One region of the Actinoplanes teichomyceticus ATCC 31121 genome, then DNA from elsewhere that is predicted to be linked to it. Evidence: riboswitches for the same ligand, from Rfam matches in the RefSeq annotation. Region 1 holds a riboswitch; the other holds the start of a gene.
The links. A riboswitch is a leader RNA that binds a small molecule or an ion and turns the genes downstream of it on or off. The one in region 1 is predicted to bind ZMP and ZTP.
Positions count from the first base shown of each region.

Region 2: it holds a riboswitch for ZMP and ZTP, as region 1 does, so the genes downstream of both, ACTEI_RS30365 (bifunctional 5,10-methylenetetrahydrofolate dehydrogenase/5,10-methenyltetrahydrofolate cyclohydrolase) here and ACTEI_RS02155 (glycine hydroxymethyltransferase) in region 1, are expected to answer to the same signal.

Region 1 covers NZ_CP023865.1:471,382-486,783, forward strand. The annotation lists rRNA gene ACTEI_RS02145 (23S ribosomal RNA) at 1-1,965, shown strand, start outside; rRNA gene rrf (5S ribosomal RNA) at 2,076-2,192, shown strand; ZMP/ZTP riboswitch at 2,376-2,467, shown strand; gene ACTEI_RS02155 (glycine hydroxymethyltransferase) at 2,488-3,912, shown strand; gene ACTEI_RS02160 (discoidin domain-containing protein) at 4,328-6,505, shown strand; gene ACTEI_RS02165 (TetR/AcrR family transcriptional regulator) at 6,710-7,324, shown strand; gene ACTEI_RS02170 (ABC transporter ATP-binding protein) at 7,321-8,214, shown strand; gene ACTEI_RS02175 (ABC transporter permease) at 8,211-9,782, shown strand; gene ACTEI_RS02180 (Na+/H+ antiporter) at 9,817-11,466, opposite strand; gene ahcY (adenosylhomocysteinase) at 11,889-13,349, opposite strand; gene ACTEI_RS36660 (hypothetical protein) at 13,479-14,363, opposite strand; gene ACTEI_RS02195 (YciI family protein) at 14,522-14,845, shown strand; gene ACTEI_RS02200 (RNA polymerase sigma factor) at 14,835-15,402, shown strand, end outside.
Region 2 covers NZ_CP023865.1:6,931,065-6,946,466, forward strand. The annotation lists gene ACTEI_RS30340 (sensor histidine kinase) at 1-768, opposite strand, end outside; gene ACTEI_RS30345 (response regulator transcription factor) at 765-1,439, opposite strand; gene ACTEI_RS30350 (outer membrane protein assembly factor BamB family protein) at 1,519-2,865, opposite strand; gene ACTEI_RS30355 (outer membrane protein assembly factor BamB family protein) at 2,888-4,213, opposite strand; gene dxs (1-deoxy-D-xylulose-5-phosphate synthase) at 4,262-6,208, opposite strand; ZMP/ZTP riboswitch at 6,435-6,517, shown strand; gene ACTEI_RS30365 (bifunctional 5,10-methylenetetrahydrofolate dehydrogenase/5,10-methenyltetrahydrofolate cyclohydrolase) at 6,534-7,406, shown strand; gene ACTEI_RS30370 (alkene reductase) at 7,456-8,529, opposite strand; gene ACTEI_RS30375 (MerR family transcriptional regulator) at 8,629-9,087, shown strand; gene ACTEI_RS30380 (class I SAM-dependent RNA methyltransferase) at 8,995-10,299, opposite strand; gene ACTEI_RS30385 (APC family permease) at 10,296-12,341, opposite strand; gene ACTEI_RS30390 (potassium channel family protein) at 12,455-13,120, shown strand; gene ACTEI_RS30395 (potassium channel family protein) at 13,122-13,787, shown strand; gene ACTEI_RS30400 (DUF3159 domain-containing protein) at 13,784-14,575, opposite strand; gene ACTEI_RS30405 (OB-fold nucleic acid binding domain-containing protein) at 14,572-14,949, opposite strand; gene ACTEI_RS30410 (DUF3710 domain-containing protein) at 15,009-15,402, opposite strand, start outside.

The sequences.
Region 1 (15,402 bases):
TTGGCTTAGAAGCAGCCACCCTTTAAAGAGTGCGTAATAGCTCACTGGTCAAGTGGTTCCGCGCCGACAATGTAGCGGGGCTCAAGCACACCGCCGAAGCTGTGGCATTGACGCATTGCTCGGTAGAGTTCTTCGGGATTCTATCCAGGCGCGTTGATGGGTAGGGGAGCGTCGTGTTGCGGGTGAAGCGGCGGAGTGATCCAGTCGTGGACGCTACACGAGTGAGAATGCAGGCATGAGTAGCGAATGAAGGGTGAGAACCCCTTCCGCCGGATGACCAAGGGTTCCAGGGCCAGGCTAATCCGCCCTGGGTGAGTCGGGGCCTAAGGCGAGGCCGAGAGGCGTAGTCGATGGATAACGGGTTGATATTCCCGTACCCGCAAAGGAACGCCCAAGATGAACCTCGGGATGCTAACTGCCTGAAGCGTCTGCGGTCTTCGGACCAAGGGCGTGGAGGCCAGGACCCTTCTGGGTAGTAGTTTAGTGATGGGGTGACGCAGGAAGGTAGCTGATCCCGGCCGGTGGTTGTGCCGGGGTAAGCGTGTAGGCCGTGTCATAGGCAAATCCGTGACACATGAGGCTGAGACGTGATGCCGAGCCGTTCTGGTGAAGTCAGTGATCCTATGCTGCCGAGAAAAGCCTCTAGCGATGTTCCGAGCGGCCCGTACCCGAAACCGACACAGGTGGTCAGGTAGAGAATACCGAGGCGACGGGTGAACTGTGGTTAAGGAACTCGGCAAATTGCCCCCGTAACTTAGGGAGAAGGGGGGCCGGACGCGTGAAGCCCCTTGCGGGTGGAGCGTGGTATGGCCGCAGAGAGCAGGGGGAAGCGACTGTTTACTAAAAACACAGGTCCATGCCAAGTCGTAAGACGATGTATATGGACTGACGCCTGCCCGGTGCTGGAACGTTAAGGGGACCTGTTAGCTCTTTGGGGCGAAGCGGAGAACTTAAGCGCCAGTAAACGGCGGTGGTAACTATAACCATCCTAAGGTAGCGAAATTCCTTGTCGGGTAAGTTCCGACCTGCACGAATGGCGTAACGACTTCCCCACTGTCTCAACCACAGGCCCGGCGAAATTGCAGTACGAGTAAAGATGCTCGTTACGCGCGGCAGGACGGAAAGACCCCGGGACCTTTACTATAGCTTGACATTGGTATCTGAATTCGATTGTGTAGGATAGGTGGGAGCCGGTGAAGCTCGGACGCCAGTTCGGGTGGAGGCGTTGTTGAAATACCACTCTGTTGGGTTTGGGTATCTAACTTGCGGCCCTGATCGGGTCGAGGGACAGTGTCTGGTGGGTAGTTTAACTGGGGCGGTTGCCTCCTAAAGGGTAACGGAGGCGCCCAAAGGTTCCCTCAGCCTGGTTGGCAATCAGGTGTTGAGTGTAAGTGCATAAGGGAGCTTGACTGTGAGACTGACGGGTCGAGCAGGGACGAAAGTCGGGACTAGTGATCCGGCACTTGCGTGTGGAAGCGGTGTCGCTCAACGGATAAAAGGTACCCCGGGGATAACAGGCTGATCTTCCCCAAGAGTCCATATCGACGGGATGGTTTGGCACCTCGATGTCGGCTCGTCGCATCCTGGGGCTGTAGCAGGTCCCAAGGGTTGGGCTGTTCGCCCATTAAAGCGGTACGCGAGCTGGGTTTAGAACGTCGTGAGACAGTTCGGTCCCTATCCGCCGTGCGCGTTGGATACTTGAGAAGGGCTGTCCCTAGTACGAGAGGACCGGGACGGACGAACCTCTGGTGTGCCAGTTGTTCCGCCAGGAGCATGGCTGGTTGGCTACGTTCGGAAGGGATAACCGCTGAAAGCATCTAAGCGGGAAGCTCGCTTCGAGATGAGGTATCCCACCACCTTTGAGTGGGTAAGGCTCCCAGCTAGACGACTGGGTTGATAGGCCGGAGATGTAAGCACGGTAACGTGTTGAGTTGACCGGTACTAATAGGCCGAGGGCTTAACCACTCTATACTTTATGCTTAGCGTCCACTGTGTGATTCACAGCAAACGAACAACCATCCCATGCTGCTGTTTGTGGTGTGTGGGTTGCTGGTTGTGGTTTCGCTGATGGCTGTTTCGGTGGTCATAGCGGAGGGGAAACGCCCGGTTACATTCCGAACCCGGTAGCTAAGCCCTCCAGCGCCGATGGTACTGCACTCGGGAGGGTGTGGGAGAGTAGGACGCCGCCGGACTTAACGTTGAGAAAGGCCCACCCCGGACGGGGTGGGCCTTTCTTCGTTTCCACGGACCGGCGAGCCTGTGTCCGGGACCGGCGGTACCGGGGTGCGGCTTGTGACTCCGGTCTCGGCCGGGCCACCGGAGGCCCGGGGCGGGCCCGCACCTCGCTGAGGCACCGGCGCCGAGGCGGTATGCTTCGGGTGGGCCGTGACTGGCGCGTTCGGATGGGTAACCATCGGGGAGCGGCTCCGTCATCTGTGACGACCTGCCGTGCGCCTGGGCCTCTTCACGACGTGATAGGGAGGTCCCATGACTGAGCTGAATGCCGAGTCCACCGCTTTCCGTTCCGCCCTCGAGGTGGTCCGTTCCGTCGATCCGCGCATCGCCGACGCGATCGCGAAGGAGCTGACCGACCAGCGCGAGTCGCTGAAGCTGATCGCGAGTGAGAACTACGCTTCTCCGGCTGTCCTGCTCGCCATGGGTAACTGGCTGTCCGACAAGTATGCCGAGGGCACCATCGGCCGTCGTTTCTACGCCGGCTGCCAGAACGTCGACACCGTCGAGTCGGTCGCCGTCGAGCACGCCAAGGCGCTGTTCGACGCGCCGTATGCGTACGTTCAGCCGCACTCCGGGATCGACGCGAACCTGGTGGCCTTCTGGGCGATCCTGGCCGACCGCGTCGAGGTGCCGTACCTGAAGAAGTTCGAGAAGCGGCAGATCAACGACCTGACCGACGCCGAGTGGGCCGAGCTGCGTCAGGCGTTCGGCAACCAGCGGCTGCTCGGCATGTCGCTGGACGCCGGCGGCCACCTCACCCACGGTTTCCGGCCGAACATCTCCGGCAAGATGTTCGACCAGCGCAGCTACGGCGTCGACCCGGCCACCGGCCAGATCGACTACAAGGCGCTGCTGGAGTCGGCCCGGGAGTTCAAGCCGGCGGTCATCGTCGGTGGGTACTCGGCGTACCCGCGGAAGGTGAACTTCGCGAAGATGCGCGAGATCGCCGACGAGGTGGGCGCCACCTTCATGGTGGACATGGCGCACTTCGCCGGGCTGGTCGCCGGTGGCGTCTTCACCGGTGACTTCAACCCGATCCCGCACGCGCACATCGTCACCACCACCACGCACAAGAGCCTGCGTGGCCCGCGCGGTGGCGCCGTGTTCTGCCAGCCGGAGCTGTCCGCACAGGTGGACCGCGGCTGCCCGATGGTGCTCGGTGGCCCGCTGCCGCACGTGATGGCGGCCAAGGCGATCGCGTTCGCCGAGGCCCGCCGGCCCGAGTTCGCGACGTACGCGCAGCAGATCGTGACCAACAGCCAGGCGCTGGCCGAGGGCCTGCTCAAGCGCGGTGTGCAGCTGGTCTCCGGAGGCACCGAGAACCACCTGGTGCTGATCGACGTGCACCCGTTCGGGCTGACCGGCCGCCAGGCCGAGCAGGCGCTGCTGGACAGCGGCATCGTCACCAACCGCAACGCGATCCCGTCGGACCCGAACGGCGCGTGGTACACGTCCGGCATCCGGATCGGCACCCCGGCGCTGACCAGCCGTGGCCTGGGCGTCGCGGAGATGGACCAGATCGCCGAGCTGATTCACACGGTGCTGGCCGGGACCACGCCGGCCGCCGACTCGAAGGCGAAGTTCACGCTGGACGCGGCGCTGGCCGACCGGGTGTCCAAGCAGGCGTCGGAACTGCTCGCGCCGTTCCCGCTGTACCCGAGCGTCGACCTGGGCTGATCCCGCGACGACCGGAACCCGCCGTCGCCCCGGCAAGGGGCACGGCGGGTTCCGCGTTTCCGGGCCCGGAACGGGCGGTGGGTGGAGGCGCCGTGCGGCGGGCCAGATGGTCACCTGCGGTGTAGATCCATGTTCGTACGTTATGGGTGTTGTGGCGAGAGTCAGCGTAACCGGTTCCGGAAGAGCTGTTATCACCACCGTGAATTCTCGTCATGCTCCCCGAGCCAAACGGCCTGAGCTGCGATGACGCCACGGTGACGGGTCGGGCGGGGTGATCTTCCGGGATGGCGGTACCGGTTCCGGAACCTCGCAACATTCTGGACATCGATCGGCAACAACTCTTAGCGTCGGGATCCGGGTGAGCGCTCTCCCACTCCATCCGATCCCCCTCCTCCCGTCCACCTAGGAGACCCCCATGAGACGCTCCCGCTGGCGGAGCGGCACGATCGTCGGCGTCACGGCCACGGTCGTCGCCGGATATGCCGCGATAACGATGACCGGCGCGGCCGCCGCCGAGACCCTGCTGTCCCAGGGCAAACCCGCGACGGCCTCCTCCACCGAGGCGGCGGGCGCCTACAGCGCGGCCGAGGCCGTCGACGGCAACCTCGCCACCCGCTGGTCGTCCGCCTTCTCCGACCCGCAGTGGTTGCAGGTCGACCTGGGCAGCTCGAACGCCATCAGCCGGGTCGAGCTGAACTGGGAGAGCGCGGCGGCGAAGGCGTTCCAGATCCAGGTCTCGGACAATGCCTCGTCGTGGACCTCGATCTACTCGACCACGACGTCCACCGGCGGCAACCAGAGCCTGACCGTCAACGGCACCGGCCGGTACGTCCGCATGTACGGCACCCAGCGGACCACCGGCTACGGCTACTCGCTGTTCGAGTTCAAGGTCTACGGTGGCTCCACCACGCCGACCACTCCGCCGACCGGGCCGACCCTGCCCGGTGGGGGCAGCCTCGGCCCGCAGGTGACCGTCTTCGACCCGAGCATGTCGAGCGCGACCATCCAGGCCCAGGCCGACGCGATCTTCAAGCAGCAGGAGACGAACCAGTTCGGCACCCAGCGCAACCTGCTGGCGTTCAAGCCCGGCACCTACAACGGGCTGAACATCCAGGTCGGCTTCAACACCTCAGTGATCGGTCTCGGGCAGAACCCGCAGGACGTCCGGATCAACGGCGACATCACCGTGGACGCCGGCTGGTTCCAGGGCAACGCCACCCAGAACTTCTGGCGCTCGGTGGAGAACATCTCGCTCTACCCGGTCAGTGGCGCCAACCGCTGGGCCGTGTCGCAGGCCGCGCCGTTCCGCCGGATGGACGTGCACGGCGACCTCAACCTGGCGCCGAACGGCTACGGCTGGGCGTCCGGCGGCTACATCGCCGACTCGCGGATCAGCGGCTCCGAGGGGCAGTACTCGCAGCAGCAGTGGTTCACCCGCAACAGCCAGATCGGCTCCAACACCAACGCGGTCTGGAACCAGACCTTCGTGGGTGTGCAGGGTGCTCCGGCGAGCAGCTTCCCCAACCCGCCGTACACCACGATCGGGCAGACCCCGGTGATCCGGGAGAAGCCGTACCTGTACCTCAACGGCGGCAACTACGCGGTCTTCGTCCCGAACCTGCAGACCAACTCGGCCGGGGTGAGCTGGGCGAACGGCAACACGCCGGGCACCAGCATCCCGCTCTCGCAGTTCTACGTGGCCAAGCCGGGTGACTCCGCGGCGACGATCAACCAGGCGCTGGCCCAGGGCCTCAACCTGATCTTCCAGCCGGGCGTGTACCACGTGAACCAGACGATCAACGTGACCCGGGCGAACACCGTGGTGATGGGCCTCGGCTACGCGACCATCATCCCGGACAACGGCGTCACCCCGATGCAGGTGGCCGACGTGGACGGTGTGAAGATCGCCGGCCTGCTCTTCGACGCGGGCACCACCAATTCGGCGAATCTCCTGGTGATCGGCCCGAACGGGTCGTCGGCGAACCACGCCGCGAACCCGATCACGGTGCAGGACGTGTTCTTCCGGATCGGCGGCTCGATCGCCGGCAAGGCCACCAACAGCCTGCTGGTGAACAGCAACAACACGATCATCGACCACATCTGGGCGTGGCGGGCCGACCACGGCAACGCCGGCACCTACGGCTGGACCGTCAACACGGCCGACACCGGCCTGATCGTCAACGGGCAGAACGTGACGGCGTACGGGCTGTTCGTCGAGCACTACCAGAAGTACGAGGTGATCTGGAACGGCAACGGCGGCCGGACCTACTTCCTGCAGAACGAGCAGCCGTACGACCCGCCGTCGCAGGCGGCCTGGCGCAGCGGGGCCAAGGGGTACGCGGCGTACAAGGTGGCCGATGCGGTGACCGACCACGAGGCGTGGGCACTGGGCAGCTACTGCTACTTCAACGTGGACCCGACCATCCACTCGGACCGCGGCTTCGAGGTGCCGGTGAACTCCGGCGTCAAGCTGCACAACCTGCTGACCGTGTCGCTGGGCGGCAACGGCGTGATCGACCACGTCGTCAACAACACCGGCGGGCCGGCGCAGGGGACGGCGACCGTACCGTCGTACCTGGTCAGCTTCAACTGATCAACCCCGGACAGGCCGAAGGCCGCCGGTCGCGCCCGACAAGCGCGACCGGCGGCCTTCGCCGCGTGTGCGGACCGTCAGGCGTCGCGCCATCTTTATCCACAACGTTGTGCACAGGTTCGGGCCAGTTATCCACAGGGTGGCGACGCGGCGGAGCGCGTCGCCACCGGTCGCGGCTACTCAATTGTGTAGTAGCCTATACGCGTGAGTAGTACCAGCGACCTGACCGCGCGGGCCCGCATCCGGGACGCCGCCATCGCCCTCTTCGCCGAGCGCGGCATCGCCGGCGCGACGATCCGGGACATCGCGCAGGCCGCCGGCGTCTCCTCCGGCCTGCTGCGGCACCACTTCGGATCCAAGGAGGGGCTGCGCGACGCCTGCGACGAGTGGGTGCTCAACCGGGTCGCCGAGGTGCAGCTGCGGTTCGCCGAGACCCAGCTGCTCGGCGCGCTCCCGCCGGACATGATGAGCCTGCAGAGCTACCTGGTGCGCTCGCTGATGGACGGCTCGCCGACCGGGCGGGCGATGTTCGCGCAGTCCATCGAGCGAGGTCAGGTCTGGCTGGAGAAGGCCGGGATCGACAGCACCGACCCGCACGCCTTCGTCGCGGTCGTCGCCGCCATGAAGATGGGCATGTTCCTGATGCGTGACCAGCTCACCGACGTCCTCGGCGAGGACGTCAGCGTGATGCCGGGCTGGCTGCGCATGGTCCGCGCCTCGGTGGAGATCTTCAGCCAGCCGCTGCTCACCCCGGAACAGGCCGACCAGGCCAGGAAGGCGCTGGATCGGCTCGCACTCCACGAAGGGGAGCTGCCATGACCGAGGCCATCGACGCCACGGGTCTGCTCAAGCGGTTCGGCAAGGTCACCGCCCTGGACGGGCTCGACCTGCGGGTACGGACCGGCGAGGTGCACGGGTTCCTCGGCCCGAACGGGGCCGGCAAGACCACCACGATCCGCATCCTGCTCGGTCTGACCCGCAGCGACGGCGGGCGGGTGCGGCTGCTCGGAGGCGACCCGTGGGCCGACGCGACACCACTGCACCAACGCCTGGCGTACGTGCCGGGCGACGTCACCTTCTGGCCGAACCTCACCGGGGGTGAGGTGATCGACCTGCTCGGGCGGTTGCGCGGCGGCCTGGACCGGCGACGGCGGGATGACCTGATCGACCGGTTCCAGCTCGACCCGCGCAAGAAGGGGCGGACGTACTCCAAGGGCAACCGGCAGAAGGTGGCGCTGATCGCCGCGCTCGCCTCCGACGTCGAGCTGCTCCTGCTGGACGAGCCCACCTCCGGGCTGGACCCGCTGATGGAGGCGGCGTTCCGGGACGTGATCCTGCAGGAGAAGCGCCGCGGCGACCGTACCGTGCTGCTGTCCAGCCACATCCTGGCCGAAGTCGAGGCGCTCTGCGACCGGTTGACGATCATCCGCGACGGCCGGGCGGTGGAGACCGGCACGCTCGACGACCTGCGCCACCTGACCCGGACCACGATCCGCGCCGAGCTGACCGGCCCGGTCGACGGGCTGGCCGGCATCTCCGGAGTACACGACCTGGCCACCGCGGACGGCCGAGTGGCCTTCGACGTGGACGCCGACGCGCTGGAGCCGGCGCTGAGGTCGCTGCTGGCCGCCGGGGTGCGCAGCCTGGTGAGCCAGCCGCCCTCGCTGGAGGAGCTGTTCCTGCGGCACTACGCCCGGAGCGGGCGATGACCGGCGCCGGCCGCCTGCTGTGGCTCGTCCTGCGCCGCGACCGGGTGGTGCTGCCGATCTGGGTGTTCGGGCTGGGCGTCATGCCGGCGCTGTCCGTGGCCGGCTTCGACTCGATCTTCGCCACCGACGCCGAGCGCGTGCAGTACGCCCGGGTCAGCGCGTCCAGCGCGGGCTTCGTCGGGCTCTACGGCCCGCTGCACGGCGACAGTCTCGGCGAGCTGGTGGTCTGGCGGGCCGGCTTCATCCCGGTGATGGTGGCGCTGATGGCTCTGCTCACCGTGATCCGGCACACCCGGGCCGACGAGGAGGCCGGGCGCACCGAGCTGATCCGGGCCACCGCCGTCGGCCGGTACGCCCCGCTGGTCGCCGCGCTGCTGGCCACCGCGCTGGCCTGCGTGGCGCTGGGCCTGGTGGTGGCCGGCTCGATGATCGCCACGGGGCTGCCGGGCGGCGGATCGGTGGCGCTCGGCGTGGTGTTCACCCTCAACGGCTGGTTCTTCGCCGGCGTGGCGGCGATCGCCGCGCAGCTGACCGGCAGCGCCCGGGGCGCCCGGGCGGTCGCGGTGCTGGTGCTCGGCGTGGCGTACGTGCTGCGGCTGGGCGGGGACATCGCCGCGCTCGGTGACGGTCGGCTCTCCTGGCTGTCCTCGCTGTCCCCGATCGGCTGGCTGCAGCGCGTCTTCCCGTACGGCGAGAACGCCTGGTGGCCCGCCGTCCCGGTGCTGCTGGCCGCGGTGGCGGCCGCCACCGCGGCCGCCCGGCTGCTCGCCGGCCGGGGCCTGGGCGCCGGCCTGTTCGCGTCGCGCCCCGGGCCGGCGGGCGCCGGTGCGCGGCTGTCCTCCCCGCTCGGCCTGGCCTGGCGGCTGCACCGGGGGCTGCTGTGCGGCTGGACCGCCGGGTTCGCGGCGCTCGGCCTGGTCTTCGGCGCGGTGGGCGGCAGCGTGGCGCAGCTCGCCGAGGGCAGTGGCGGGATCAACGAGATGTTCAGCGAGCTGGGCGGGGCGGGGCCGGTCACCGACGCGTACTTCGCCACCGTCGCCACGATGTGCGGGGTGATCGTCTCGCTCTACGCCGTGCAGGCCGCCCTGCGGGTGCGCGACGAGGAGCAGAACGGGCACGCCGAGCTGATCCTGGCCACCAGCGTGCGACGTACCTCCTGGGCCGCCGGCCACCTGCTGTTCGCCCTGCTCGGGCCGGCGCTGGCGCTGCTCGCCGAGGGTGCGCTGGCCGGGGCGGCGTACGGCGAGCTCACCCCGGTCCTGGGCGCCACGATGATCCAGCTGCCGGCGGTGTGGGTGCTGGCCGGCGTGACCGTGCTGCTGGTCGGGGTGCTGCCCCGGCTGGCCCCGGTGGCCTGGGGCGCGGTCGCGCTGTGCCTGGTGCTGCTCCTGGTCGGCGGGCTGCTCGGGCTCCACCAGTGGGTGCTGGACCTCTCGCCGTTCACCCATGTGCCGCAGCTGCCGGCGGCCGGCTTCCACGCCGTACCGGTGATGGTGCTGACCCTGACCGCGGCCGCCCTCGGCGTGGCCGGGCTGGCCGCCCTGCGCCGCCGGGACATCCCCGCGTGAGCCGGCCGGCGGCGCGCGCCGCCGGCCGGTCGGCTCAGCTCTTCGGCCGCTGCGGCAGGACCAGTTCCTCGTGGTCCAGCTCGCGGTTGAGCACCCGCAGGTTCTCGTCGTCCAGCCGGCCGGCGTCCCGCCACCGCAGCAGCTCCTCGCGTTCGGCGTCGATCACCGCCTGGCGCACCATCAGCGCGGCCTCGTACTGCGGCGACGGGGGCGGCTCCGGCGAGTCGGCCTGCTCCAGCGCGTTCAGCCGGTGCCGGTAGCGGTCGAGGCGGATCTGCAGCTGCCGGCGCATCGTCTCCATCGCCTCGTTCTCGATGTTGTCGTGCTGTTCGAGCTGGATGTCGTCGAGCCGGTTGAGCGCGGCACGGACCGCCGCCGAGCGGGCCTCGTTGCGCAGCCGCGCCTTGTCGGTCTGGTTGGCGCGCAGGCCGAGCCATTTGACCAGCGGCGCGAAGGTGAGACCCTGACCGATCAGGGTCACCAGCACCACCGCGAACGCGCAGAACGCCAGCAGGTTGCGGTTGGGGAAGTCGGCCGGAAGGCTGTAGACCGCGGCGAGCGTGATCACGCCACGGGTGCCGGCCCAGCTCAGCACCGCGGACTCCCGGCCGCTGAGGGACATCTCCCGGCGCCTGCCGGCGGGCAGCTCCGGGTCCTGCTCGTCGTCCTGGCCGCCCAGACGGGTGTGCAGCGAGCGGGGCAGCAGCTGGGTCAGCACCAGCCAGAGCGGGCGCAGCAGCAGCACCACGCCGAGCGTGACGCTCACCGCGATCACGATGGTGCTGGTGTCGTAGGCGCGCAGCCCCTCCAGCACGGTCCGCATCTGCTGGCCGATCAGCAGGAAGACCACGCCCTCCAGCAGGAAGTCGATCAGCCGCCAGACCGCGCTGGTCTGCAGGCGGCTGGCGCCGGTGGCGTACCGCGGGGTGTCGTGCCCGATGATCAGGCCGGCCACCACCACCGCCAGCACGCCGGAGACGTGCCCCCACTCGGCCAGCGAGTACGCGGCGAGCGGGGTGGCCAGCGACACCGCGTTGGCCGACAGCGGGTCGGCGCGCAACACCCGCAGGAACCGGACGGCGTAGGCGACCGCCCAGCCGACCAGCACACCGCCGGCGGCGACCAGGACGAACTCGCCGACCGTGGCCTTGACCGAGAAGTGCTCCTCGCCGGTGGCCACGTCGCTGGCCACCAGCAGGATGGTGAGCGCGGTCGCGTCGTTGAGCAGGCCCTCGCCCTGGATCAGCGTGACCAGGTTGGTCGGCAGGCCGGCCTTGCGCCCCACCGCCAGCGCGGCGACCGGGTCGGGCGGGGCCACCGCGGCGCCCAGGGCGATGCCCGCGGCCAGCGTCACTCCGGTCACGAACAGCGAGAACCCGAGACCGACCAGGACCGCGGTGGCGATCACCAGGGCCACCGACAGGCTGATCACGGTACGCATGTTGCGCCGGATGTCGAGCAGCGACGAGTCGAGCGCCGCGTTGTAGAGCAGCGGCGGCAGGATGAACGTGAGTATCAGGTCCGGTTCCAGCTCGATGTTGTCACCGGGAAGGTAGGCATAGGTGATGCCGGCGATGGTCAGCAGGACAGCGGCGGGTAGGCCGGTCTTCCCGGTGATCCAGTGCACCACCACGATGACCGCGATGGCGCCCAGACCGAGAAGAAGGGTCTCCTCGTGGCTCATTCGCCTATTCTTCGCTACCCCCGATCACGTCGTTGTGGCAGGTCGGTGACGTGACCGGGAAAAACCGGGCGGGGTCAGCGGCGGGCGGCCCGGCGCAGGACCCGCGACACCGACCGCGAGGCGGCCTGGTGCTCGCGGACGACCGGCATGGACCGCTCGGCGATCCGCCGGATCCGGGCCTCGTCGTGTCGGTCGGCTCCGCCCGGATCAGCCGTGCCGCCCGCGTGTGCAGCGCTTGGCTGGCGCGGCGCCGCCGGCCCGTGTTGCGCGGGCCGGTGGCGCCGCCGTGGCCACGGTGGTCATCGCCGCCACTGCGCCGGGACTACCGCGAGATGTCCGGAGAACACCCCGATCTCCCTATGCCGGACCACGCACGTTATACGCGCGGAACCCGACATAGGGCATGATCGGCGCCTTGTGCCTCAGTAGCGGTAGTGCTCCGGCTTGTACGGGCCCTCGACGTCCACGCCGAGGTACTCCGCCTGCTTCTTGGTCAGCGTGGTGAGCCGCACGCCGAGCGCGTCCAGGTGCAGGCGGGCGACCTTCTCGTCCAGGTGCTTCGGCAGCACGTAGACCTGCTTCTGGTACTCACCCTGCTTGGTCCACAGCTCGATCTGGGCCATCACCTGGTTGGTGAACGAGGCCGACATGACGAAGCTGGGGTGACCGGTGGCGTTGCCCAGGTTCATCAACCGGCCCTCGGAGAGCACGATCACCGAGTGGCCGTCCGCGAAGCGCCACTCGTGCACCTGCGGCTTGATCTCGATCTTCTCGACGTCCGGCAGCCGGTTCAGCCCGGCCATGTCGATCTCGTCGTCGAAGTGGCCGACGTTGCCGACGATGGCGTTGTGCTTCATCGCGGTCAGGTGCTCGACCCGGATGATGTCGGTGCCGCCGGTGGTGGTGATGAAGATGTCCGCCTCGCTGACCACGTCCTCCAGGCGGGCCACCTGCAGGCCGTCCATCGCCGCCTGCAGCGCGCAGATCGGGTCGACCTCGGTCACCACGACGCGGGCGCCCTGGCCGCGCAGCGTCTCCGCGGCGCCCTTGCCGACGTCGCCGTAACCGCAGACCACGGCCAGCTTGCCGCCGAGCATCACGTCGGTCGCCCGGTTCAGGCCGTCGACCAGGGAGTGGCGGATGCCGTACTTGTTGTCGAACTTGCTCTTGGTGACCGCGTCGTTGACGTTGATCGCCGGGAAGAGCAGCGTGCCCTCCTTGGCCAGCTTGTAGAGCCGGGCCACACCGGTGGTGGTCTCCTCGGTCACGCCACGGATGTCGGCCGCGATCCGGGTGAACCGCTGCGGGTCCTCGGCCAGGCTGGCGCGCAGGGTGTCCAGGATGATCGAGTACTCGTGGCTGTCGGCCTCGGTGGTCTGCGGCACCGCGCCGGCGGCCTCGAACTCCACACCCTTGTGCACCAGCAGGGTGGCGTCACCGCCGTCGTCCAGGATCATGTTCGGGCCCAGGCCGTTGCCGAAGTCGAACAGCTGGGTGGTGGCCCACCAGTACTCCTCCAGCGACTCGCCCTTCCAGGCGAAGACCGGAACGCCGGCGGGGGCGTCGACGGTGCCGTCCCGGCCGACCACGACCGCGGCGGCCGCCTCGTCCTGGGTGGAGAAGATGTTGCAGGACACCCAGCGCACCTGGGCGCCGAGCGCGACCAGCGTCTCGATCAGGACCGCGGTCTGCACGGTCATGTGCAGCGAGCCGGCGATCCGGGCGCCGGTCAGCGGCTTGCTGTCGCCGAACTCGGCGCGCAGCGACATCAGGCCCGGCATCTCGTGCTCGGCCAGACGCAGCTGATGCCGGCCGGCCTCGGCCAGGTTGATGTCCGCGATCGCGAAGTCGAGACCGTTGACGGATCGAAGTTTGTCGCTCATGAAAAGAGGGCTCCTCCCTCTCAGGAGGCGCCCTTACGTCAACAACGCCGCACCGAGCGTGGCGGACGTCGTTGTCCGTTGCAGCGCCTCTCGGCTGGGCCAGACCACTTTAACGCGTTCGATTCTTGATCACATGCGCCTCAGCGTCCCGTCGGTGTCGGAGATGACATATGTCCCATCGCCGAGCGGCCGCAGATCGTTCTCGTCGATCGTGACGATGCCCAGGTCGCCGAGCACCTCGCCGGTGTGCACGGCCACCCGGTGATGCCGCCACCAGGGCTCGCCGGTCGCCCCGTCCTCGCCGTAGACCACGACGACCGCGGTGTCGGCGTCCAGGTAGCCGCCGGCCCACTCGATCACCGCGAGCTCCGGGTCCGCGCCGAAGTCCGCGACCCCGAGCCGGAAGCGTGCCGCGCCGCCGGCCAGGTCGTGGAAGGCCACGTCCCGCTGCTCCTGGTGCTCCACGGTCATGAACCCGCGCTGGTCGGGGGAGACGTCGATCAGGACGCGGTCGCCCCATCCGTAGTCGTGCACGTCACCGTCGGCGGCGGCCAGGAAGACCCGCGAGCCGTCCTGACCCTCGCCGACGTCGAGCAGCATCCGCCCGTCGCGCAGCGGGAAGTGCGACCCGCCGTGACCGGTGACCGGCAGCGGCCGCCGGCTGCGTGGCGTGCCGGTGGCCGCGTCCAGCACGATCCACTCGTCCGAGTCGCCGCGGTCGGCCAGCACGTGCGGCGCGTACACCCAGACCAGGGTGTCGTCCGCGGAGAACGCCGCGTCGAGCCGGGCGGCGCCACGGTGCGGGCCCGGCCGGCCGGCGTCGAAGCGCCACCGCTGCCGGCCGTCCGGGCCGAGCCGGATCACCGCGTCGTCGGTGGCGCAGACCAGGCCGTCCCGGGTCGAGGTGACCGCCCAGCCCCGGGTCCCGGGCGGCGCCGGGAAGACCCGGGCGGACTCCAGGTCCGCGTCGAACACCTCGATGCCGTCGCCGGTCCGGCGGGAGATCACGCGCACAGCGCGACAGCGTACCGCCGGCCCGGTCCGCCGCCGCCCGGACGACGCCGGTGCCGGACACCCGCGCGAGAAAAGGCTCGGATCTGTGCGCGCGGGTGTCCGGAACCGGCGCGTCCGTTCGTCACCCTGGTGAGAACGAACCTGACGAGAGGGCAACCATGAAGTACATGATGTTCGTCTGCACCGACAGCGAGCCGGAGACCGCGCTGCAGGCGCCGGACATCGAGGAGTGGGTGGCCGGTAACGACGCCGCCGGGCGGCGGGTGCTGGGCAGCCAGCTCGCCGAGCCGTCGGCGGCCACCACGGTCCGGGTCCGCGGCGGGGAGCTGCTGCTCACCGACGGCCCGTTCGCCGAGACCAAGGAGGTGATCGTGGGGTTCGACATCCTGGAGTGCGCCGACCTGGACGAGGCCATCGAGGTGGCCCGTGCCCACCCGATGTCCTGGGCCGGGCGGGTGGAGCTGCGACCCTTTGTCGACTGAGGCGCGGGCCGTCGCCGCGGCGAGCCGGGACGCGTACGCGCGGATCGTCGCCACGCTGATCCGGCTGACCGGCGACTGGTCGCTGGCCGAGGACTGCGCGCAGGACGCGATCGAGTCGGCGCTGCGCCGGTGGCCGCGCGACGGTGTGCCGGCGAACCCGGGCGGCTGGCTGATGACGGCCGCCCGGAATCGCGCCGTCGACCAGCTGCGGCGGGCCGCCACCGCCGGGCGCAAGCTGCGCGACCTGGCGCTGCTGCGGGAGGCCGAGCCGGCGCCGGAGGGCGACGACCGGCTGCGGCTGATCTTCACGTGCTGTCACCCGGCCCTGGCGCCGGAGTCCCGGGTGGCCCTGACGCTGCGGACCGTCGCGGGGGTGCCGACCGCCGACGTGGCGCGGCTCTTCCTGGTCAGCGAGTCGGCGATGACCCGGCGGCTGACCCGGGCCAAGAGCAAGATCGCGCAGTCCCGGATCCCGTACCGGGCGCCGTCCGGGCCGGCGCTCGCCGAGCGCCTGCCCGGCGTCCTGGCCGTGCTGTACCTGCTCTTCACCCACGGTT
Region 2 (15,402 bases), 1.8 Mb from region 1:
CAGCGCGTTGTAGACGCTGGTGGCCAGGTCGGCCGGCACCTTGCGGACCAGCCGCCGGCCGGACTGCGCCTCCGAGCGGGCCAGCACCAGCAGCGCGTCGACCAGCCCGTTCGCCCGAGTCGAGGCGTCGCGCACCACCCGGGCCATCCGCCGGTACTCGGCCACGTCGGCGTCCGGGTCGCTGAGCGTCACGTCGATCTCGGTCCGCATCACCGCGAGCGGGGTCCGCAGCTCGTGCGACGCGTTCGCGACGAACCGTTTCTGCGACTCGAACGCGGCCGCCAGCCGGTCCAGCATCGCGTCGAACGTGCGGGCCAGCTCGGCCACCTCGTCGTCCGCCCCGGCGTACCGGATCCGCTGGTCCAGGGTCTCCTCGCCGAGCCGCTGGGCGGTCTGGGTGACGGTGTGCAGCGGGCGCAACGCGCGGCGGGTCACCAGGTAACCGCCGGCGGTGCCGATGATGCCGATCGCGACCAGCGCGCTCAGTCCCTTGATCAGCAGCTGGTCGGAGGCCTGGTCGATCATCTCGGCCTGCCAGGACCGGGCCTCCCGGGTGCTGCCGTCGTTCAACGTCACCGTGGAGCCGGCGCGCAGCTCGTCGGCCGGGTGCAGGGACTCGTCGACCAGCAGCCAGGCCAGCACCACCAGCACCGCGCCGGCCGCGACCAGCAGGATCCCGTTCAGCAGGGTGAGCCGCAGCCGCAGGGTGGGCCGCAGCAGCCGGCGCAGCAGGCCCTCCGCCCGGTCGGGCCGGTGGTAGACGGTCACGTGGTCACGACCGGTTCCGGGACCCGGTAGCCGGCGCCGACCACGGTCTCGATCAGCGGCGGATCGCCGAGCTTCTTGCGCAGCGTCATCACCGTCACCCGCACCGTGGTGGTGAACGGATCGGTGTTCGCGTCCCAGACCCGCTCCAGCAGCTCCTCGCTGGAGACCACCGCGCCGCGGGCCTTGAGCAGCGCCTCCAGCACCCCGAACTCCTTGTTGGTGAGGTCCACCGGGAGGCCGCCCCGGGTCACCGCGCGCCGGGCCGGGTCGAGCACCAGGTTCCCCACGCTGAACACCGGCGGGGCGGGCGGGGTGGCCCGCCGGCCCAGCGCCTGCACCCGGGCCACCAGCTCGTCGAAGGCGAACGGCTTGGGCAGGTAGTCGTCGGCGCCCAGCTGCAGGCCCTCCACCCGCTCGGCGACCGAGCCGCTGGCGGTCAGCATCAGCACCCGGGTCAGCGCGCCGGACTCGACCAGGGCGGCGCAGATCTCGTCGCCGTGCATACCGGGCAGGTCCCGGTCCAGGACCACCACGTCGTAGCGGGTCACGTAGGCCATCTCGTGCCCCTGCAGGCCGTCGTACGCCACGTCGACGGCCATCCCGTGCCGCCGCAGCCCGCGGGCGATCGCGTCGGCCATCGTCCGCTCGTCCTCCACCACCAGCACGCGCACCGCAGACCTCCGTAACCACCCTGACCCGGCCGTAGCTGCAGGCTACCGAACCGGCACACCCCGGCTCCCGGGCCGAGAGTCAGATCCGGTACGCCCAGATCCGCAGCTCGCCGGAGGCCCGGCAGGCCAGGTAACGCGCGTCCGCCTGGCAGTCGCCCAGCCCGGTGCCGGCCACCCCGAGCCGGTGGATCTCGGCGTGCCCGGGCACCACCGCGGCGAACGCCTGCGCGCCACGGCCCTCGTCGCGCCGCAGCACCAGCGGCTGGTCGGGCGCCCCGGCCACCTCCTCGGTCCAACCGGCCAGGTCCACCCGCGTCGCGCCGGTGCTCGGGTCGGTCAGCCGGACCGGCTCACCGGAGGCGGCATCGGTCTCCAGCACGTAGCCGGCGCGGACCGCGAGGTCGACGTCCTCCTGCACCCGCCACCGGGCCCGGCCGGTGGCCGGGTCGAGCACCCGCAGGTCGCCGTGCGCGCCGTCGCACAGCACGTCCTGGCAGTCGGCCGGGTCGGCGACCAGGTCCGGGACCTGCCGCTGCCACAGCCGCCGCAGCGTGCGGGCCTGGAAGGCCACCTGCCGGCCGGACTCCCGATAGCTGACCAGCGCGACGTCGCCGAGCAGCGATCCGCCGGTCGGACCGTGCCCGGCCAACCGCGGCAGCGCGGTCTCGCGCAGCGTCCGCCCGCTGCGCCCGGCCACCAGGGTGAGCCGCCCCGACGAGGTGATCAGCACGGCCGGGTCGTCGCCGGGGACCACGTCGACGGTCACCGAGCCGCCCGGCGCGGCGGTCCACAGCGTCCGCCCGTCGCTCAGGTCCACTCCGCGGACCTCGGTGCGCAGCGGCGGCTCGGTGTGCGGCTCGCCGGTGGCCGAGAAGTAGAGCGGTCCCGGATCGCCAGACTCCTGGTCGTAGCCGGTGCCGGGCCGGAACACCCGGTCCACGGTGACGCCCGCGCCGCTGCCGGCCAGCACCTGCACCGCGATCGGCGAGGACCAGCGGACCCGGCCGGTGGCGGCGTCCACCGCGGTGGTGGCCACCCCGGCGGTGAGCAGCACCACCTCACCGGCCGGCCGGACGGTCACCGAGGCGACCGGGACGGCGGCCGGGCCGCCGCGCGCCGGCAGCCGGGTGGTCCAGCGCCGCGCCGGCGGACGGCCCGGGCTCCAGGCGGTCACCGCCGGTTCGGTCCCGGTGGTGTCGATCGTGTAGAGCTGCCCGCCGGCCAGCTGGATCGGCCCGGGGGCGGCCGCGGAGGCGATGGCGCCGAGGTAGCGCCAGCAGATCCCGGCGGCGGGCGCCGCGCCACCCAGGACGGCGAGCAGGACCAGCGTGATCAGCAGGCCGGTGCGGCGGTGGGCGGCGAGCGGGGGGCGCGCGGTGGGCGGCGGGTCGGGCGGGGCTTCGCGGTCCAGCTCGATCAGCGCCACGCCACACCCTTTCCCGTACGGCCTACGCCGCGCCGGCCGCCTCGTCGTACGCCCAGACGACCAGTTCACCGGCGACCGACCGGCAGACCAGCCGCCCCGGCGCCGCCGTGCACTCCCCGGTGCCGTCCGGCAGGCCGGCGATCGGGCGCACCCGGGCGTGCCCCGGGTCGACGACCGCGACCATGGTACGCGCGCCGGGCGGGACGTCCCGGACCACCAGCAGCGCGCCGGACCGGTTCGCCCCGGCCACCGGCCGCCACCCGGTCAGGTCGGCCAGCACCCGGCCGGTGGCGCTGTCCACCAGCGCGACCGGCCGGCCGGTGTCGTCGCTGTCCGGGTAGGCCAGCAGGGCGGCGCCACGTTCGGCCACGCTCTGCCAGCCGGCGTGGCGCCACCGCTCGTCGCCGGTGGCCGGGTCCAGCGCGCGGATGCCGGCCCCGCCGAGGAGGCAGGCGAGCAGGCCGCAGGCGCGGACCTCGACGGTGCCGTCGGCCGGTTCGGTCCACAGCGGGCGGAGGGTGACCGGGTCGTAGGCGGAGACCTCCATCCCGGACGGCCCGGGGTGCCGCAGCACCAGGGTCGCGCCGGCCACCACCGGATTGTCCGGCCCGTAGTTCGCCGCCGGCAGCTCCCGGGTGGCCAGCGCCCGGCCGCCGGTCAGGTCGTACAGCACGGCGGTCCGGTCGTCGCGGACCATCAGCATCCGCGAGCCGGTGTCCGCCGACCCGGGCACGCCCAGCACCACCGCGGTGGACGGCACCCGTACCTGCCAGCGGGTCGTGCCGGTGACCGGGTCGAGCACCTCGACGGCGCCCTGTACCCGCCGGCCGGCGCCGGAGAGACTGCGCACCCCGCTGACCGCGAGCAGCGCGTCCCCGCCGGGGACGGCGATCACGGAGCGCGGGTGCCGCCACTGCCGGGCCCCGGTGGCCACCGAGACCGCGGTGGTGCCCGGCTCGGCGGCGCCGGTGGTCCACGGCCGCATCAGCACCAGCCCGTTGCCGGTGCGCAGCCGGTAGACCGGGACCGGCTGGCGGGTCTGCCAGCGCAGCGCTCCGCTGTCCAGGTCGTACGCGGTGAGCATCCCGTAGGCCTGGGCGAGCAGCTGCCCGCCCGCGGTGACCAGGTACGGATCGGCCGCTCCCAGCTGGATCCGCAGCAGCTCGCTCAGCGGCGGCCGGGGCGGGGCCGCCGACGCGCCGGAGCTGACCAGCAGCAGCACCGCCAGCAGGACCGGGGCGAACCAGGGCGGCGCGGTGGACCGCCGGGGCCGCTCGTAGGACTCCGGAACCCCGCGGTCGAGCCCGAGGTCGATGATGACCGGCTCGGCGAACGTCTCCGCACCCATCCACCTACGGTAACGGTTGGATAACGGAGACGCTCGTCGATCTCTGCCTCAGAGCGCGCTCTGCGGCGCCTCCACCGGCTCGCCCGCGTCCAGGCGGGACATCCAGCCGGTCACGTCCCGGGCGATGTCCTGCGCGGTCAGCCCGAGCGACGCCAGGATCTCGGCCCGGGTGCCGTGCGGGTGGAAACCGGCCGGCACGCCGAAGTCGCGCAGCGGCACGGTCACCCCGGCGTCGCGCAGCGCGGCGGCCACCGCGTCCCCCACGCCACCGGTGCGGATGCCGTCCTCGCACGTCACCACCAGGCGATGCTGGGCGGCCAGGCCGGTCAGCTCCACCGGCACCGGGCGGACCCAGCGCGGGTCCACCACGGTCACGCCGTACCCCTGCTCGGCGAGCCGCTCCGCGACGTCCAAGCCGAGCCCGGCGAACGAGCCGACCGTGACCAGCAGCACGTCCTTGCGGCCGGTGCCATCCGGCTCCGGCTCGCGCAGCACGTCGACCTGGCCCACCCGGCGCAGCGCCGGGGTGTCCGCGGCCACCGCCCCGCTCGGGAACCGCAGGACGGTCGGGCCGTCGTCGACCGCGATCGCCTCGCGCAGCTCCTCGCGCAGGGTGGCGGCGTCGCGAGGCGCGGCGATCCGCAGGCCCGGCACGACGCCGAAGACGCTCATGTCCCAGATGCCGTAGTGGCTCGGGCCGTCCGGGCCGGTGATGCCGGCCCGGTCCAGCACGAACGTCACCGGCAGCCGGTGCATCGCCACGTCCAGCAGGACCTGGTCGAAGGCCCGGTTCAGGAAGGTCGCGTAGACCGCGACCACCGGGTGCAGGCCGCCCATCGCCAGGCCGGCCGCGCTGGTGGCGGCGTGCTGCTCGGCGATGCCGACGTCGTACGTCCGCTCCGGATACTTCTTGGCGAGGGCGGCGATGCCGGTCGGCTCGGCCATGGCGGCGGTGATGCCCACCACGTCCGGCCGCTCGTCGGCGATGCGCACCAGCTCCTCGGCGAAGACCTTCGTCCACTTCAGCGACGGCGCGGCCAGCAGTTTGCCGGTCTCCACGTCGAAGGCGCTGCTCGGGCCGTGCAGGCAGTCCGCCTCGTCCTGCTCGGCGGGGCGGTAGCCGTAGCCCTTGCGGGTGACCGCGTGCACGATGACCGGGGCGTTGAAACCCTTGGCCCGGCGCAGCGCGGACTCCATCGCCTGCTGGTCGTGGCCGTCGACCGGGCCGATGTACTTCAGGCCGAGGTCCTCGAACATCGGCTGCGGGCTGACCGCGTCCTTGATGCCGCGCTTGACCGCGTGCAGCACCTCGAAGACCGGTTTGCCGACCACCGGGGTGGAGCCGAGCGCGTCCTTGACCAGGTCGAGCACCTTCTCGTAGCCCGGGTTGAGGCGCAGCGTGGAGAGGTGGTCGGCGAGACCGCCGATGGTCGGGGCGTACGACCGGCCGTTGTCGTTGACCACGATGACCAGTTTGTTCTTCGTGGCCGCGATGTTGTTGAGCGCCTCCCAGCACATGCCGCCGGTCAGCGCGCCGTCGCCGACCACGGCCACCACGTGCCGGTCCTCGCCGCGCAGCGCGAACGCCTTGGCGAGCCCGTCGGCGTAGGACAGCGCGGTGGAGGCGTGCGAGTTCTCGACCAGGTCGTGCTCGCTCTCCGCCTGGCTCGGGTAGCCGGTCAGGCCGCCGCGCCGGCGGAGCAGGTCGAAGCCCTCCTGACGACCAGTGACGATCTTGTGTACGTACGCCTGGTGGCCGGTGTCGAAGAGGATCTTGTCGCGGGGGGAGTCGAAGACGCGGTGCAGGGCGAGGGTCATCTCGACCACACCGAGGTTCGGACCGAGGTGGCCCCCGGTCCGGGACACCTTGGCCACCAGGAAGTCACGGATCTCGGCCGCGAGCAGGGTCAACTGCTCCGCGGACAGTCGCTTGAGAGCACCGGGATCGGTGACGCTCGCCAGCAGGCCTGCCGGGGTCGAGGGGGAGTCGCTCATGGGCGTGAAGTCTATCGGGGCGCCGCCCACTCGCGACCTGGAGCGAACGGCCGAGTCGGATTCCTCCACACAACGTGCACATTTCCCGGCACAGGGCGGCGAACCGCGATCACACGTGATTGAGTTCACAGGTTTGGCCACCGCACCGCCGATGTCCAGCTTCGACCACCCGGACGACACGCCGGCCACCCCGCCGACCCGGCGCGCGCCCGCATCCGGCATCCTGGAGACAAGCAGCGACTGGCGGCACGAGGATGGTCGAACCATCGGGGAGCTCGTTCACGGGAGTCGACCGCCTGGGCTCCCCGGCCGAGGAGCGAAAGACATGACCACCGCAAGCACCGGCGCCCGCCTCCTGCCCGGCGCGCCCGTCGCCGAGGCCGTCCTGGCCGACGTCCGCGACCGGGTCGCCCGGCTCAAGGAGCGCGGCGTGCAGCCGAGCCTGGCCACCATCCTGGTCGGCGACGACGACGCCAGCGCCGGGTACATCCGGATCAAGCAGAAGCAGGCCGGCGAGCTCGGTTTCGCGTCCCCGCACCGGCACCTGAGCGGCGACGTCACCCAGGCCGACCTGCTCCGGGTGATCGCCGAGTTCAACGACGACAAGGACGTGCACGGCGTCCTGATCCAGTACCCGATCCCGGCCCACCTGGACTACGACGCCGCGCTGCAGACCCTCGACCCGGACAAGGACGTCGACGGGATGCACCCGCTCAACATGGGCCGGCTCGCGGTCGGCCTGCCCGGCCCGCTGCCCTGCACCCCGGCCGGCATCGAGGCGCTGCTGGCCCACCACGGCATCGAGGTGTCCGGCCGCGAGGTGGTCATCCTGGGCCGCGGGGCCACCCTCGGGCGCCCGCTGGCGATGCTGCTCGCGCAGAAGCGCCCGACCGCGAACGCGGCGGTCACCGTCGTGCACACCGGGGTCGAGGACTGGCCGCGCTACACCCGGCGCGCGGAGATCCTGATCGCCGCCGCCGGGGTGCCCGGGATCATCCAGCCGGAGCACGTCAGGCCGGGCGCGGTCGTGATCGGCGCCGGCGTCCGCTACGAGGGCCGCCGCCTGCTGCCGGACGTCGACGAGTCGTGCGCCGAGGTGGCCGGGGCGATCACCCCGCGCGTCGGCGGGGTCGGCCCCACCACGGTCGCCATGCTGTTCCGCAACGCCGTGGCCGCCGCCGAGCGCGCCAACCCGTGACCGGGCCCGGCTCGTCCGGCGCCCGCGCGGGCGCCGGACGAGCCGGCCGTCAGGCGGCGTACCGGTACGCCGGGTAGGTCAGGTACCCGGCGTCCCCGCCCTGGTAATACGTCGCCTCGTCGACCGGGGCCAGCGGGACCCCGGTCCGCAGCCGCTCCACCAGGTCGGGGTTGGCGATGAAGGCGCGCCCGAAACTGATCAGCTCGGCGCCCAGCCTCAGCCACTCCTCGGCCTCCGCCCGGCCGGTCTGCCTCGGCCCCATCGGCAGCACCGGATTCATGATCAACACTCCGGGCCAGAGGCGGCGCAGCGCGGTCAGCAGCTCCCGCTCCGCGGTCGCCTCCAGGTGTACGTACGCGATCCCCAACCCGGCCAGCTCGCCCAGCAGCGCGGTGTAGAGCTCCAGGATGTCGCGCTCCTCGACGCCCCAGAACCGGCCCCCGGGCGACAGCCGGATCCCGGTCCGGCCGGCGCCCACCGCGTCCACCGTGGCCGCCACCGCCTCCACCGCGAACCGGATCCGCCCGGTCACCGTCCCGCCGTAGCGGTCGGTGCGCAGGTTCGCGTTCGACGAGAGGAACTGCGAGATCAGGTAGCCGTTCGCCCCGTGCAGCTCGACACCGTCGAACCCGGCCTCGATCGCCCGGCGGGCCGCGCCGGCGTACGCCGCCACGTGCTCGGCCACCTCCCCGGTCGCCAGCTCCCGGGGCACCGGGGCCGGCTGCGGCCCGGACGGGGTGAAGACGGCGCCGGTGGCGGCCACCGCCGAGGGCCCGACCGGCACGTGGCCGGTGGTGTCCGGGTGCGACACCCGCCCGCCGTGCATCACCTGCGCGAAGATCCGCCCACCGTTGGCGTGCACGGCCGCGGTCACCGGCCGCCACGAGGCGACCTGGGCGTCGGTGTGCAGTCCCGGGGTGCCCGGGTTGGACTGGCCGATCAGGCTGGGCTGCACGCCCTCGCTGACGATCAGCCCGGCCGTGGCCCGCTGCGCGTAGTAGGTGGCCATCGAGGCGGTGGCCAGCCCGCCCGCGGCCGCGCGCACCCGGCTCATCGGCGCCATCACCACCCGGTTGGGCAGGCTGAGGTCGCCGAGCTGGAAACCGCTGAACAGGTCGGTCATGTCAGGTCCTCCGTGATCCGTCCGACTGGCGGCTACGCTAAAACCTGACATTGACGTCAGAGGCAAGCAGTGCGCGACAGGTCACACACGGGAGGCGACGTGCGTATCGGCGATCTCGCGGCCCGGGCGGGAGTCAGCGTCCGCTCGGTCCGGTACTACGAGGAGCAGGGCCTGCTCACCAGCGTGCGCAGCCCCAGCGGGCAGCGCCACTACACCGACCACGAGGTCGACCGGGTGGCGTTCATCCAGCGGCTGTACACCGCCGGCCTGTCCAGCCGCACCATCGCCGAGCTGCTGCCCTGCGTCGACGCCCCCAGCCTGGAGAACGCCGACGCGGCGATGCAGCGGATGGCCCAGGAACGCGACCGGCTCTCCGCGCACATCGACGAGCTGATCCGCACCCGGGACTCGCTGGACCGCCTGATGGCCGTCTCGGCCGAGCACCGCACCCGGCTGCGGCCCGGCTCAGGCGGGCTGGAGCAGGGCGACGCACTCGACATGCTGTGTCATCGGGAAGCAGTCGAAGGCGCGCAGCCGGACCAGGTCCCAGCCCAGTGACCGGAACGTCCGCACGTCCCGCGCCAGCGCCGCCGGATCGCAGGCGACGTAGGCCACCGCCCGTGGCCGCGCGGCCACGATGTCCCGGACCACCCGCGCGCCCGCCCCGGCCCGCGGCGGGTCCAGCACGACCAGGTCCACCGGGCCGGTCACCCGGCGCCGCCCGAGAGCCGTCTCCACCCGGGCCGCGACCACCTCCACACCGGGCAGGTCGGCCAGGTTGGCACGGGCCGCCGCCACCCCCAGCGGCGACGACTCGACCAGCGTGGTGCGGGCGCCGGTGCGCTCGGCCACCGCGGCGGCGAACAGGCCGGCCCCGCCGTACAGGTCCCAGGAGACCTCGCCGTCGGCCGGCCGCAGCATGTCCAGCACCGCCTCGGTCAGGGTCGCGGCGGCCGCCGGGTGCACCTGCCAGAAGCCCTCCGGCGCGAGCTCCCACGAGCGCTCCCCGGCGACCTCGGTGATCCGTTCCGGGCCGGAGCGCCGGACCAGGCCGGCGCCGCCCAGCTCCTCGGTGGGGTCGTCGCCGGCCGCGCCGGACGTGCCGGCCGGGCGTTCCAGGACCACGACCTCGCCGGCGCCGGAGGTCACCGCCTGCACGGCCGAGGTGGCCGGCCACTCCCGGTGGAGCAGGTCCAGCCGCTGGATCGCCGGGTGCGCGATCAGGCAGCGGTCGATCGGGACCACCTGGTGCGAGCGGTGCTGCAGCAGGCCGGGGCGGCCGGCGGCGTCGACCGCGTAACGCACCCGGGTGCGCCAGCCCAGCAGGGCCGACCCGGCCGGGTCGGCCGGCGGCAGCGGCTCCACCCGTACGAAGACCCGGTCCTGTTCCTCGGGCGTCAGCCCGGCCAGCCGGCTCAGCTGTTCCCGGACCACCTGCGCCTTCCACCGCAGCTGCGCGTCGCCCGCCACGTGCTGCAGGTCGCAGCCGCCGCAGCGGCCGGGCCGGGCGTACCGGCAGGGCGGCTCCACCCGGTCCGGCGACGCCTCGTGCACGACCACCGCGTCGGCCCGCAGATATCCGCGGTGCCGTTCGGTGATCTCGGCGGTGACCCGCTCGCCGGGCAGCGCGTGCCGGACGAAGACCACCCGGCCGTGCGGGCCGCCGATCCGGGCCACGCAGTGCCCGCCGTGCGCGGGCGCGCCCACGGTCAGCTCGATCCGGTCGCCCTCGACCAGGTCGTCCTCGGCGGCGGTCCCGAGTTCGGTCACGACCGCTCACCGCCACTGCGCTCGGCGTCGGCCGGGGGCTGCGGCGGGTGGAAGCGCGGGCCGCGCGCGGGCGCCCGGCTCAGCCCGCGGTCCAGCCGGTCCAGGTCCCGGTCCTGGCTGGAGCGCAGCTGCCAGGGCACGCTGGTGACCATCACGCCGGGCTCGAACAGCAGCCGGCCCTTGATCCGCAGCGCGCTCTGGTTGTGCAGCAGGTTCTCCCACCAGCGGCCGACGACGTACTCCGGGACGAAGACCGTCACCACGTCGCGCGGCGAGGCGCGGCGCACGCCCTTGACGAAGTCGATGATCGGCTTGGTGATCTCCCGGTACGGCGAGTCCACCACGGTCAGCGGCACCGGCAGCTCGCGGCGCTCCCACTCGGCCTGGATGTTGCGGGTGTCCTTGTCGTCCACGTTCACCGTGACCGCGGTGATCGTGTCCGGCCGGGTCGCCCGGGCGTACGCCAGCGCCCGCAGCGTCGGCATGTGCACCTTGCTGACCAGCACGACCGCGTGGTTGCGCGAGGGCAGCACCGGCCGTTCCTCGGTCGGCTGCAACTCCTCGGCGACCCGGGTGTAGTGCCGGTGGATGGCCAGCATCAGCCCGTAGAACACCACCATCGCGGCGATCGCGATCCACGCGCCCAGCAGGAACTTGGTGATCAGCACGACGACCAGCACCGCGCCGGTCAGGCCGGTGCCGAACGTGTTGATCGCCCGGGACCGTTTCATCTGCCGCCGGCGCTCCGGGTCGCGCTGGATCTGCAGCAGCCGGTTCCAGTGCCGGATCATGCCGGCCTGCGACAGCGTGAACGACACGAACACGCCCACGATGTACAGCTGGATCAGCCGGGTGGTCTCCGCCTGGAACGCCACGATCAGCACGATCGCGGCGGTGGCCAGGAAGACGATGCCGTTGCTGAACGCCAGCCGGTCGCCGCGGGTGTGGAACTGCCGGGGCAGGTACCGGTCCTGGGCCAGGATCGAGCCGAGCACCGGGAATCCGTTGAAGGCGGTGTTCGCGGCCAGGAACAGGATCAGCGCGGTCACCGCGCCGGTCAGCAGGAACAGGACCGAGCCGTGACCGAACACGGTCTCGGCCAGCTGCGCGGTGACGGTCTTCTGCTCGTAGAAGCCGGGGTTGGCGACGATCTGCGTGGCCGGGTCCTCGACGTACTGCAGGTGGGTCATCCGCGACAGCATGATGATGCCGGACAGCATCACGATGGCGAGACCGCCCAGCAGCATCAGCGTGGTGGCGGCGTTGCGGCTCTTCGGCGGCTTGAACGCGGGCACACCGTTGGAGATCGCCTCGACGCCGGTGAGCGCGGCACAGCCCGAGGAGAACGTCCGCAACAGCAGGAACACGAAGGCGAAGCTGGTGAGGTGGTGCTCCTCGGCGGCGATGGTCAGCGCGGCGCTGGGCGCGCGCAGATCCTCACCGAGCACGACGATCCGGAACAGCCCGGTCAGGATCATGCCGAGGATCATGATGATGAACAGGTACGTCGGGATGGCGAACGCGATGCCGGACTCGCGCAGCCCGCGTAGATTGAGCGCGGTCAGCAGCAGCACCGCGCCGACCGCGATACCGACCTTGTTCTCCGTCACCCACGGCCACGGCAGCACCGAGCTCAGGTTGTTGACACCGGAGGAGATCGACACCGCGACGGTGAGGATGTAATCCACCAGCAGCGCGCTGGCCACGCCGAGACCGGCGCGCGGCCCGTGGTTGACCGTGGCCACCTCGTAGTCGCCGCCGCCGGAGGGGTACGCGTGCACGTTCTGCCGGTAGCTGGCGACCACGGTGACCATCACCACGGCCACGGCGAGCGTCACCCACGGCGAGATGGCGAACGCGGCCGCCCCGGCGATCGAGAGGGTCAGCAGGATCTCGTCGGGCGCGTACGCCACGCTGGAGAGCGCGTCGCTGGCGAACACGGGCAGGGCGATCCGCTTGGGCAGCAGTGTGTGCTGCAGCTTGTCCGAGCGGAACGGCCGCCCGAGGAGCAGCCGCTTGGCTAGAGAGGTGGTACTTGCCACGAGTGCCAAGGGTACGGCTGTACCTGATCGGGCGTAGCCCGCCCCGGACACCGTGCGGCATTCAGGCATGGCAGGCTCATCAACGACGGCAGGCGATGGGGGAGGACACGACCGTGCACGTGGTGATCATGGGGTGTGGCCGGCTCGGCTCCACGCTGGCGCAGAGCCTCGACGCGCGCGGCCACCAGGTCGCCGTGATCGACCGGGACGCCGAGGCGTTCCGGCGGCTGGGCTCGGACTTCGGCGGCATCACGGTGAACGGGATCGGCTTCGACCGGGACGTGCTGCGCGCCGCCGGGATCGAGCGGGCGGACGCGTTCGCCGCGGTCTCCAGCGGCGACAACTCGAACATCATCTCGGCCCGGCTGGCCCGCGAGACGTTCGGCGTGCACCGGGTGGTGGCCCGCATCTACGACGCCAAGCGCGCCCAGGTGTACGAGCGGCTCGGCATCCCGACCGTGGCGACCATCCGCTGGGCCGCCGACCGGATGTTCCGGCACCTGGTGCCCGAGGACCGCAACGAGGTGTTCCGCGACCCGACCAGCGTGGTCAGCATCGTGGAGACGCCGCTGCACCGGGACTGGGTGGGCCGGACGCTGCAGACCCTGGAGGAGCAGACCGGCGCCCGGGTGGCGTACCTGACCCGGTTCGGGGTGGGCGCGCTGGCCCAGCCGTCCACCGTGCTGCAGGACGGCGACCAGGTGTTCATGCTGGTCACCGACGACACCGTGGGCAAGGTTCTGGACATCGCCGGCCGCGCCGGAAACGAGGGACACTGACATGCGCATCGCCATCGCGGGAGCCGGCAACGTGGGCCGCTCCATCGCTCAGGAGCTCATCGGCAACGGCCACGAGGTGATGCTGATCGAGCGGCAGCCGCGCCAGCTCTGCCCGGAGCGGGTGCCCGAGGCGCAGTGGGTGCTCGCCGACGCCTGCGAGTTGAGCAGCCTGGAGGAGGCCGACGTCGCGTCCTGCGACGTGGTGGTCGCGGCGACCGGCGACGACAAGGCGAACCTGGTGGTGTCGCTGCTGGCCAAGACCGAGTTCGCGGTCGGCCGGGTGGTGGCCCGGGTGAACCGGGCGGAGAACGAGTGGCTGTTCACCGAGCAGTGGGGGGTGGACGTGGCGGTCAGCAAGCCGCGTCTGATGGCCGCCCTGGTCGAGGAGGCGGTCACGGTCGGCGACCTGGTCCGGCTGATGACGTTCCGGCAGGGCGAGGCCAACCTGGTGGAGATCACCCTGCCCCGGAACGCGCCGTACGAGGGCAAGCCGCTGCGCTCGGTGCCGATCCCGCACGACGCCGCGTTGGTCGCCATCCTGCGTGGCAAGCGGGTCGTGGTGCCGACCCCGGACGACCCGCTGGAGGCCGGCGACGAGCTGATCTTCGTGTGCATCAGCGAGGTCGAGGACCAGATCCGCGCCGTGGTCCTGGGCACCGCGCCCTAGGGGGCGACCGCCTCGCCGGCGCGCTGGGCGGAGGTCACCCGGTGGATGGCCCAGGCGGTGAAGGCGAACGTCGCGGCGTAGATCGGCCAGCTCACCAGGATCCGGACGATGCCGAGGGCGTTCGCCTCGCCGATCGCCCACAGGTAGTACTGGATCCCGGCGCGCAGGCTGAGCGAGGCGACCCAGAGCAGGGTCAGCCACTGGAACGTCCGGAACAGGCGGGCGTTGCCGAACCAGTCCTGCCGGCCCTTGTTGGCCATGATGCCCCAGGCGTACCCGATCAGCGGCTTGCGGAACGCCACCGACAGCAGCAGCACCCCGGCCTGGCCGAAGGTGAGCAGGATGCCGGGCAGGTAGAAGTCCTTCGCCTCCCCGGTCCGCCAGGCCAGGTACGCCCCGACGGCGATGCCGAACAGGCCGTTCACCGCGTGCCGGACCGGCTGCTTGCGGGCCAGCCGGACGAGCCCGATGGCCACCGCCGAGCCGACCGAGCCGACGATCGCCCAGAGCAGCGCGGAACGCTTCTCCAGGCCCAGCACGGACTCGCCGAACAGCACGTTCAGCACCACGAACGCGAGCACCGGAACGCTCGACTCGATCAGCCCGCGGACCCCGCCGAGCTGCTCGGCGATCTGCTCGCTCATCGACGGGAGGGGTTCCTCCTCGTCGGTGGCCGCGGCGCCGGGCTCCGGCACCGGGTGCAGGTCCAGCTCCTCGACGATGTCCTCGGCGAGCCGCTCCTCGACGCTTTCGTGCGCCACGTGGCGCGGCTCGTGGCCGGGTGTCACCGCGGCGCCTCCAGCTCGTAGTACGGGTTGTAGATGACCTTGCGGTCGTCCCGGATCGCGACCCGGCCGCGCGCGGTGAGCTGGCGCCCGGGCTCGATGCCGGCGATCGACCGGCGGCCCAGGAAGACCAGCGTCACCACGTCGCTGCCGTCCCAGAGATCAGCCTCCAGGGTGGGCAGGTTGGTGCGAGGAGTGTACGCCACGGTCCGCAGCCGTCCGGACACCGAAACGACCTGACCGCGCCGGCACTGGCCGGCCGGCATCGCGCCGCACTTGGCCACGTCCCGCTGCAGCTGCTGGGCGTCCAGCTCGGAGTCGGTCGCCGTCAACCGGTCGAGGAACCGGCGCAGGCCGGTGCGCTGTTCGGTGGTCATGACCCCGGTGTCACCCTTCTCGACAGCCGCCATCCACCCCACGGTACGCCGATCGGCCGTCAAACCTGCTGTGCGGGGCCCTGCTCGGCCATCTCCCGGGGCAGCCGCAGCGGCAGCGGCTCGCGGACCGGCCGGGGCTCGTTGTCCCGGACCACGACCAGGCCCTCCAGCGCCACCCCGAGCACGCCCTCGCGGGACGGGTCGCCCGCCGCCGCGCCCTGGAACAGCGCCCGGACCATCCAGCGCGGACCGTCCACGCCGACGAAGCGCACGTCGGCCGGGCCGTCCGGGGTGTTCACCCGGGCCACCAGCTCGGTGCCGTACCGGCCGGACACCTCACGGGCCTGGACCCCGTCGGCGGCCATCGCGGTGGCGATCTCCTCGCGCACCTCGTCCCAGATGCCCTCGGTCCGCGGCGCCGCGAACACCCCCAGCTGCAGGGCGCTCTCGCCG